Victivallis sp. Marseille-Q1083: one gene and its partners. The main gene of each other region encodes a partner of the protein of the gene in region 2 in a complex. Links are inferred from orthologs where the notes say so. Each region holds a gene or a part of one and is shown on either strand. Other genes may lie near its edges.

Region 1 (3,105 bases), 250 kb from region 2 along the record:
TTTTCTGCACTTTGATATTACCCATGAGCGTTGCAACTGTCCGTATTTAGATATTTTTTTATCAAATTTAAAACGCTAATATAACACCCGAGCAAAAATTTTCAACGCTATTTAGATATTTTTTTATCGATATTATTTTCTAAAACTCTCCGGTTATTTTGGCTCCCTTTGAAATGATTCGGAAATCAACTGCCGTGACGGTATTGCGGGCTTCGTAAACCTTCCGCCGCTGACCGGCCGGGTGCGACCGGCAAGAGCAGTCAAATCATAAAAAAACCGGTCCTTTCCTTCCGGATAGGACCGGTTCTCCGGACATTTTGTTGCCTTGACGGCGAAGAAAAGTCGGAATGATTTTGAATGATAAGCAGTTATTTTTTCCCGGTGCTGCCGAATCCGCCGGCGCCGCGTTCGGTTGCCGACAGTGCCGCAACCGGCTGCAGCGTCACTTCCGGCAGACGGCTGATCACCATCTGCGCAATCCGGTCGCCGCGTTTGATCGGAAACGCTTCCGGGCCGGGATTGAACATGATGATGCCGATTTCGCCGCGATAGCCGGCATCAATGGTGCCCGGAGAATTGGTCAGCATCAGATTGTGCTTCAAAGCCAAACCGCTGCGCGGCCGGATCTGCGCTTCGAAGCCGTACGGCAACTCCAGAAAAATTCCGGTCGGCACCAAGGTGCTGTTTCCCACCGGCAGAACCATATCCACCCGGGAACGTAAATCGTAGGCGGCATCGTCGTGGTGGGCTTTGGCCGGCAGCAAATCGTCGCAGCCGTCGAACATTGCGATTTTGATAATTGTCGATTCCGTCATCGGCAGGACCTCCTGAGCATGCATACTTTTTTGCTTTTGATCGGTTTGGTGATTACTGTAATGCCGAAGTGAAAATTTGAAAACGGATCAACCTTGGAAAATCGAAAAATCATTCATATCGACATGGACGCCTTCTACGCCTCCATCGAACAGCGCGATCATCCAGAGTGGCGCGGCAAACCGCTGATCATCGGCGGCTCCCCGGAGGAGCGCGGCGTGGTCAGCACCTGTTCGTACGAAGCGCGGGTGTTCGGCATTCATTCGGCGATGCCGACCAAAACGGCGGTGCGGCTCTGCCCTGACGGCATCTTTCAGCCGGTCGACATGCCCAAATACAAACGAGTTTCCGGCCGCATCCAGGACATTCTGCACCGCTTTTCCGACCGGGTCGAACCGGTATCGATCGACGAAGCCTACCTGGATGTCACCGAAAACGCCCAGAAACAGCCGTCGGCCACGCTGGTCGCCCGGGCCATCCAGCGCGCCATCTATGAGGAGACCATGCTGACCGCTTCGGCCGGCGTATCGTACAATAAATTCCTGGCCAAAATCGCTTCCGACCTGCACAAACCCTGCGGTCTGACCGTAATCACGCCGAAGAACGCGACACGCTTTCTCGAACAGTTGCCGATCGAGAAATTTCACGGCATCGGCCGGGCCACCGCCGGCCGGTTGAAGGGCATGGGGGTCAAATGCGGCGGCGATCTGAAAAAGTTCGAACGGGAAGCGCTGATCGGACTGTTCGGCAAAAACGGCTCCTACTATTACGATATCGTCCGCGGCATCGACCTGCGGCCGGTGGAAACGGAATACGAACGCAAATCCTACGGCCGGGAAATCACTTTCCCGCACGATCTGGACAATCTGGATGAGATCGTCGAACATGTCCGGCGGCTGTCCGGCCGGGTGGCCCAACTGCTGGCGCGGGAGGGATTGGCCGGCCGGACCGTGACCTTGAAAGTGCGGTATGAAAATTTTCAGACGGTGACCCGCAGCATGTCGGTAACCGTGCCGGTCGGCGAAGGCCGAGTCATCGCCGCGATCGCCGAAGCGCTGCTGAAACGAACCGAGGCCGGCGCCCGGCAGGTGCGGCTGCTCGGAGTCACCATGTCGAATTTCCCGACCGGAGCGGAACAGAATGCGCCGATTCAACTGGAGTTCGATTTCGACGCCGCCGGCAGCTGAGCGCCTGCCGACCTCACTGCTGTTTTTGCCGGGCTTCCTCCAGTGCCTGGGACTGCATTTCAAGGAACTTGGCCTGCGCCTCCTTCCATTCGGCCATCACCTCGTCGTACCGGTCGAGTTTGGCCAGGAACAACGCCTTGACGGTAATTTCGTAAATATCTTCCATCTGGGTATCGTAGGCCACCGGATTGCCGAAGGTGTCGATATATACGCCGCCGCCGCCAACCCGCTGGTCGCTGACCGCGTCGATCATCGACACCGGGCCGCCGGCGGTATTGTCCTGCGGCACCGCCATGGCTCCCACTTTGGTCCGCTTGAATTCGACGACCTGGACGGCATTGGCGCCGACGGCCCTGGCCTTGTCGATCAATGCCGTCTTGATTTCGCCGCTCGGGGTGGAGCCGTTGCATTCGAGCAGACCGCGGCCGATGGAATGATAGGTATCCGGCGGCACCGGCGTCGCTTCGTCGTAGAATGCCACACTCTCATTTTCCGGCAGCGCCGGCAGCTTCTGGCCGACGTAATCAACGCTGAGACAGCCGCTCAATAGACCGGCCAGCCAGCCGGCCAACAATAATTTTCCTGTTTTTTTCATCCTTGTTTCCTTCAAAATCGTCAAATTAACCTGGCACCCGGCCACTCTATTGCCGCTTGAATTCCATCGGCGGCTGGCGCTTGCCCCGCAGCATGGCACTCGGGTCGTCGTTGAGGTAGGACATCAACTCGGTAACCGCATCCAACGCCCGGTTCAATTTCTGCAGCGACACCTCCAGCGTCGACATCGTCTCATCGGCGCTGCCGACCACGCCGCGGATATCGTTGCCGGCCTGGGTGACGCTGCCGGCGGCCTCGCGGAACGCCGATGCGGTCCCGGCCACATTGGCCTGGGCAAGTTGTTCGTTGACATCGTTGATCAGCGTATTGATGTTGTTCACTGCGGTCTCCAGTTGTTCGCTGAAAGTCCGCAGGCGCTCTTCGGTCAGCGTCCGGGCCAACGCGCCGGAGCTCCGTTCCAGGTTGTTGCTGATGCTCTCGATGCGCTGGACGATCACTTTCAAATCCGGATCGGACAGCAGCGCCGTCGCTTCGCCGAGCCCGCGTTTCA
Region 2 (3,101 bases):
CCAAACGGTGCACGCCGATGCGCTGGTGACCTTCATGGATCTTTCGGTCGAAGCGGAAGCGTTCGGCGCGCCGATTCGCTATTCGGAACACGAAAACCCCACCGTCTCGGACCGCATCGTGGCCGAAGAGACCGATATTCAGCGCCTGGCGATTCCGGCAGTCGGCAGCGCCCGGACTGCCGAAGTGCTCAAATGCGCCGGACTCTGTGCCGAAAAATTGCCGGACCGGCCGACCTTCGGCGGCATGATCGGACCATTTTCCCTGGCCGGCCGGCTGGCCGATATGACCGAAATGATGATCCTGGCCGCGGCCGAGCCGGAAACCGCCAGACTGCTGCTGGACAAAGCGACCACCTTTCTGACCGCGTATGCCGGAGCAATCAAAGCCACCGGCGTCGCCGGATTGCTGATCGCCGAACCGGCCGCCGGATTGTTGTCGCCGGAGATGTGCCAGACGTTCGCGGCCGACTATCTGCAGAAGATCATCCAGGCGGTCCAGGACGAGAAATTCACCGTCATTCTCCACAATTGCGGCAAAACCGAAAAACAAATTCCGGCATTGTTGTCGACCGGGGCGGCGGCGCTGCATCTCGGCAATGCGGTGGACCTGGCCGCCATACTGCCGCAGGTTCCCGGATCGATACCGGTCATGGGCAACATCGACCCGGTCGGCATTCTCAAAAATGCCGAACCGCAAGAGGTTTATGCCGTGACAAAGGCATTGCTGGAGGCCACCAGATCCGATCGGAATTTCGTCCTCTCCACCGGCTGCGATGTCCCGCCCGGCGTCAATCTCGCCAACATCAAAGCATTTTTCCAGGCGGCCGAAGATTTCAACCGGCAGCGCTGAAACCGGGGAACGGCCGGCCTGGAAAGTGCGGCAATATTTCAATTGAAAATTTTTCGTTCTTTTCCGGACAAAAAAGCCAAAGCGGCGGCGGGATGCTTTGACAAAAGCAAAAAAACGATTAAATTGTTTAAAAGTTTTTTTGCGTGATATAAACTGGAAAGGCGACAAGATAAATGAAATTTACAGTAAGCAGAGAAAAATTGCTGAAAGCGTTGCAGAAGGTCATCAGCACAGTCGGCAGCAAGTCGACCTTGCCGGTATTGGGCAATGTTCTTTTGGAAGCGGAGAATGGTACGCTGCAACTGACCACCACCGATCTGGAGATCCGGATCACCACCCAGGTCGAAGCGGCGATCGAAAGCGAAGGCAAGACGACGGTGCCGGCCAAGAAATTCGTCGCGCTGGTCAGCAAATTCACCGACGCCGAGGTGGCGTTCACCTGCGATGAGCGGCACCACAGCGAAGTGGTCTGCGGCACCAGCAAATTCAAATTGCTCGGTCTGTCGGCCGAGGATTTCCCGCTGCCGTCGGAGTTTACGCCGATCCGCACGGTGATCTTCAAGGAAAGCGATTTGCGCAAGATGTTCAACCAGATTACCTATGCGGTCAGTCTGGATGACAGTCGCAAGGTGCTGCACGGCGTGCTCACCTCCTGCAAAGACAACACGGTCACCATGGTGGCGACCGACGGCAAACGGCTGGCGCTGGTTGAACGGGTGCCGGAAGAGACCTCCGGCACCGACGGCGATGCGATCATTCCGCTGCGGGCGGCCAACGAAGTGAAACGCCTGCTCGACGGCGCCGATACGGTAAAATTGCTGTTCGGCGAAAAACAGGCGGCATTCGAGAGCGGTGAAATGCGGCTGACCACCAAATTGATCGAGGGCAATTATCCGAATTACCGCCAGGTAATTCCGACTTCGTTCAGCAAATTCGTCGATGTCGAAACCGGCATGCTGCTGCAGAAGATCGAACTGGTTTCCCAGGTGCTTTCCGACAACAGCAGCTATATCATCCTGTCGTTCGACGACAATAAAATCGCGCTGCGGGCTTCCAGCACCGACATCGGGGAAGGGCAGGCTTTCGTCGACATCGAGTACGCCGACGCCAAAGTCGACGTTTCGTTCAATCCGGGTTTCCTGGCCGATCCGTTGCGCAATTGCGACGCCGACAAGATCAAAGTGAAGATCAACGACGGTTTCAGCCCGGTGGCGTTGGAAGGCGGAGAAGGTTTTCTTTACGTCATCATGCCGATGCGCAACAAATAATTTCCCGGCCCGGGAAATTTGTCATGACTTCAGGCAGTTCGCTCCTTCAACCGTGGCGGGCTGCCTGTCGTATTTTCAGCCAAACGATTCGGCGACAATATGATTGAAGAATTCCGGCTGTACGACTATCGCAATTATTCGCAAGCCGCGCTCGATTTCTCCGGCGCCAGGCTGAATGTCTTCATCGGCAGCAACGGCGCCGGCAAAAGCAATCTGCTGGAGGGCATCTTTTTTATCGGTCTGCTGCGTTCGTTCCGAACCGCCCAGCTGAAGGAACTCATCCGGTTCGGCCGCTCCAACTGCCGGGTGGAAGCGGCAATCCATCGCGCCGCTTACCGGGAAACCTTCGCCGTCGAATATTTTTCCGGCGGCAAACGTTCGCTGCAAATCGACGGCGTACCGATCGGCCGCAGCAGTGAATTCATCCGCAATTTTCAGCCGGTGGTTTTCGAACCGGAGGATATTCAGCTCCTGACCGGCAGTTCCGGCCGGCGCCGCCGTTTTTTCGATATGTTCATTTCCATGAACGATCCCGTTTATCTGTCGACGCTCCATCAATACAATCTGGCGTTGCGGCAGCGCAATGCCGCCTTGAAAGCGCCGAAGCACGGCGAAGCGCTGGCCGCCGCTTTCGAGCCGATTCTGGCCGACGCCGCTGTCCTCATCGCCGGCCGGCGCCGGGCGCATACCGAGCTGCTGAACCGCCAGATTCAGGCCTTGCTGGCGGAAAATGCCCGCGGCGAAGAGCGTTTCGCCATCGAATTTCATCCCTCCTATCCGCTGGAGGTCGAGGATTATCTGACCCGTTTTACGATGGAGCGCCAGCGGGAACAGAAAAAAGGCAGTACCTTGTTCGGTCCCCATCTTGATGATTTCGACTTCTTCTATCAGCAGAAACTGATGCGGACGTTCGCTTCCACCGGCCAATGCCGGTTGCTGGCCCTCTATTTGAAAATGGCGGCCGTCAATATTTTAAATGCCAA
Region 3 (3,089 bases), on a different replicon or contig from region 2:
GCCGACGGCGGAACGCGTTGCGCCGGCATCACCGGCGCCGCGATGGCCTTGCAGTTGGCGATGCGGACCGGATTTGCCAAGCGCAATTTCTCCGCCAATCCGTTGAAGGAAAGCATCGCGGCGGTCAGCGTCGGCATCGTCAACGGCGAACCGATTCTCGACTTGTGTTACGAAGAGGATTCCCGGGCGGAAGTGGATATGAATGTGGTGATGACCGAATCCGGCCGTTTCGTTGAAATTCAGGGGACGGCGGAAAAACAGCCGTTTTCCCGTCAGCAGTTCTATCAGTTGCTGGATTTGGCGGAAAGCGGTTTGCAGAAAATTTTCGACATTCAGCGCAAGGTGCTCAACGGTCCCCAGGAGCGGACCGAATCGAATCAGAACCATGCTCCGCGTCCGAAAGCCGGAGAAGCGCTCGGCAGTCTCGGCGACGCCTTCGCCGACCTTAAACTATAAAATGACCAGACAGGAATTACGGCTTACCCCATGAGCGAATATCAGGTAATTGCCCGGAAGTGGCGGCCGCAGAAATTTGCCGATGTCGTCGGCCAGGAACATGTCGTCCGGACGTTGAAAAATGCGATCCGTCAGCAGCGGACCGCGCATGCGTATCTGTTCGTCGGTCCGCGCGGGGTCGGCAAAACTACCACCGCCCGCATTTTTGCCAAGGCGTTGAATTGCGAACACCCGGAAGACGGCGAGCCGTGCTGCCGGTGTCCTTCCTGCCTGGCGATTGCCGATGACAGCAGCATCGATGTCATCGAAGTGGACGCCGCCAGCCGCAATTCGGCGGAAAATATGCGTGACTTGAGTGAAGAGGTCATGCACATGCCGGTGGCCGGCCGTTACAAGATCTACATCATCGACGAAGTGCACATGCTCAGCAAACACGCCTGGAACGCTTTGCTCAAGACGGTGGAAGAGCCGCCGTCGCATGTCAAATTCATTTTTGCCACTACTGAAGCGCATATGGTGCTGCCGACCATCGTGTCGCGCTGCCAGCGCTTCGATCTGCAGCCGATTCCGACCCGGCTGATCCTGGAGCGCCTGGTGAAAATCGCCCGGGCCGAACAGGTGAAGGTTTCCAACGGCGCCTTGGAGGCGATCGCCCGGGCGGCGGACGGCGGCATGCGCGACGCCCAGTCGCTGCTGGACCAGATGATCGCCTTTTTCAGCGAGGGGGACAGGGAGATCGACGAAATGCAGATTCTTTCGCTGTTCGGCCTGACTGCGGCGGCGGAATTGGATGCTTTGCTTCAGGCGATGTTGACCAATGATCGGGCGGCGGCGGTTTCCCGGATTCACCAGTTGGCCAGCCGCGGCCGTAATCTCGAGACTTTGTTCGATGATATTCTGAATGTGCTGCGCGGAATTGAATTGGGTTATATTTTGCGCAATCCGGAGGAAATTCTGGAGACCGATGCCGAAACCGTGCAGCGTTACCGGCAGCTCGGTCAACTGGCCAAGCCGCAGATCGTCCGGATTTTGCTGGAGACGCTGGCGCCGGTCGGCCGGATTCTGCACGATGCGCTGAACAAGCAGATTTTTCTGGAGAGCATCATCCTGAAAGCGATGCGCGAAGCGCATGCGGTGAAGCTGGAAGATGTCCTGCAGCGTTTGAACCAGTTGCGTCAGGCCGGCGAATTGCAGTTTGTCGACCGGGTCCCTTCATTGGCGGCGCAGCCGTTGCCGGTCGCTTCGCATGCGGTGCCGGCGGCGGAACCGGTTGTTGCGGCGCCGTCGGTGAGCGGCGAAGCTCCGGCTGCGGTTGCCGTGCCGGAGCCGGAAGAACCGCCGGCTGCGGTCAACGTGCCGGAACCTCCCGGCGATTCGCGCCGGCAGACGGTTGCCCAATGGCAGCAGTTGCTGGGGGCGCTGGAGGGCAAAGTGCCGCCGGAATTGCTGGAAAGCCTGCGGGGTGGTAAAATGATCCAGGTGGTCGATAAAATTCTGACGGTGGATTTGGGGCGGCCGGCGGTCGACCCGGCGCCGGAGTCAGCCAAACTGCAGGCGCTCTGGCAGGAGATTACCGGCGATTGGGCGGCGCTTCTGGAGTTCAAATATGAGTTGGAAAATGTTGCGGTCGCCCGGCGGCTGCCGGAGCAGGAGCCGGCGGCTTTGGCGGTGGCGGCGGAGCATCCGTTGGAAGCTGCCGATTTGCGGGTGATTGAAGAACCGGATGAGGCGGCAGAAGATGCGGCGGAGCCGGAGGTGGAGTTGGCCGCACCGGCGGCTGCCGCGCCGGAACCGGTGGAAGAAGAGGCGTCCGGGATGCGCAGTGTCCTGGGAGAAGTGGAAATCGTCAATGAAATGCGCGATCGGCCGGTGATCAAGGACGTGCTGGATCTTTTCGGCGGTGAGATTGTGGATATTCATGGTTGAGTATAAATGGCAGGATTGATTGAAAGGTAGAGAAAAAGATGTTTGGTAATTTGGCTGAAATGATGAATGTGATGAAAAAGGCCAAAGAGATTCAAGGCAATATGAAGAACCTGAAGGCTGAACTGGCGGAAGCGGAATATGCCGGCAGTTCCGGCGGCGACCGGGTTCAGGTGGTGGTGAGCGGGGATTTGCGGGTGAAGCGGGTCGTGATTGCCGCCGACGCGATGAAGGATTTGGTATTGCTGGAAGATTTGACGACCGCGGCGGTGAATGCCGCTTTGGACAATGCGAAATGCGCCGCGCAGCAGAAGATGACCGAATTGACCGGCGGTATTGAAATTCCGGGTTTATTCTGACGCGGAAAGGGAAATGCCGATGGCCGATTATCCGGAAATTATGGATGAGTTGATCGCCGGGCTGAAAACCTTGCCCGGCATCGGCCGCCGCAGTGCCGAGCGCCTGGCGCTGGCGATGCTGAAATGGCCGTCGGATAAACTGGCGCATATCGGTTCGTTGATCCAGAAATTGCCGGAAAGCGTCACTTTTTGCCCGGTTTGCGGCAATCTGGCGGCCGAGGGGGCAATTTGTGCGGTTTGTGCCGATGCCGGCCGCAGGACATCGCAAATTTGCGTCGTCGAAGATTTTTCCCAGATCATCACCATCGAGAACAGCGGCAGTTACCGCGGCCTCTATCATGTGCTCGGCGG

The links.
Region 1: the proteins of dnaN (region 2) and dinB are in contact, whole or in part, in a solved structure (PDB 1OK7), measured with the Escherichia coli proteins. The link is inferred for Victivallis sp. Marseille-Q1083 from one-to-one orthologs.
Region 3: the proteins of dnaN (region 2) and dnaX are in contact, whole or in part, in a cryo-EM structure (PDB 8GIZ), measured with the Escherichia coli proteins. The link is inferred for Victivallis sp. Marseille-Q1083 from one-to-one orthologs.

Annotation. Positions count from the first base shown.
Region 1 is NZ_CAHJXL010000001.1:1,389,156-1,392,260, forward strand. Bases 5-2,954 are described here. They hold dinB (DNA polymerase IV), read left to right. Parts: upstream 5-908; coding sequence 909-2,000; downstream 2,001-2,954. Other genes in these bases: HWX74_RS05445 (redox-sensing transcriptional repressor Rex), read right to left, coding at 5-25; dut (dUTP diphosphatase), read right to left, coding at 369-785; HWX74_RS05460 (hypothetical protein), read right to left, coding at 2,014-2,595; HWX74_RS05465 (MlaD family protein), read right to left, coding at 2,642-2,954. Also shown: more of HWX74_RS05445, read right to left, coding at 1-4; more of HWX74_RS05465, read right to left, coding at 2,955-3,105. UniProt on the Escherichia coli protein: Poorly processive, error-prone DNA polymerase involved in translesion repair and untargeted mutagenesis. Copies undamaged DNA at stalled replication forks, which arise in vivo from mismatched or misaligned primer ends.
Region 2 is NZ_CAHJXL010000001.1:1,638,722-1,641,822, forward strand. Bases 125-3,070 are described here. They hold dnaN (DNA polymerase III subunit beta), read left to right. Parts: upstream 125-1,023; coding sequence 1,024-2,118; downstream 2,119-3,070. Other genes in these bases: HWX74_RS06565 (uroporphyrinogen decarboxylase family protein), read left to right, coding at 125-850; HWX74_RS06575 (DNA replication/repair protein RecF), read left to right, coding at 2,218-3,070. In the rest of the region: more of HWX74_RS06565, read left to right, coding at 1-124; more of HWX74_RS06575, read left to right, coding at 3,071-3,101. UniProt on the Escherichia coli protein: Confers DNA tethering and processivity to DNA polymerases and other proteins. Acts as a clamp, forming a ring around DNA (a reaction catalyzed by the clamp-loading complex) which diffuses in an ATP-independent manner freely and bidirectionally along dsDNA.
Region 3 is NZ_CAHJXL010000002.1:277,455-280,543, forward strand. The notes cover bases 1-2,934. They hold dnaX (DNA polymerase III subunit gamma/tau), read left to right. Parts: upstream 1-486; coding sequence 487-2,382; downstream 2,383-2,934. Other genes in these bases: HWX74_RS17180 (YbaB/EbfC family nucleoid-associated protein), read left to right, coding at 2,421-2,738; recR (recombination mediator RecR), read left to right, coding at 2,752-2,934. In the rest of the region: more of recR, read left to right, coding at 2,935-3,089. UniProt on the Escherichia coli protein: Part of the beta sliding clamp loading complex, which hydrolyzes ATP to load the beta clamp onto primed DNA to form the DNA replication pre-initiation complex.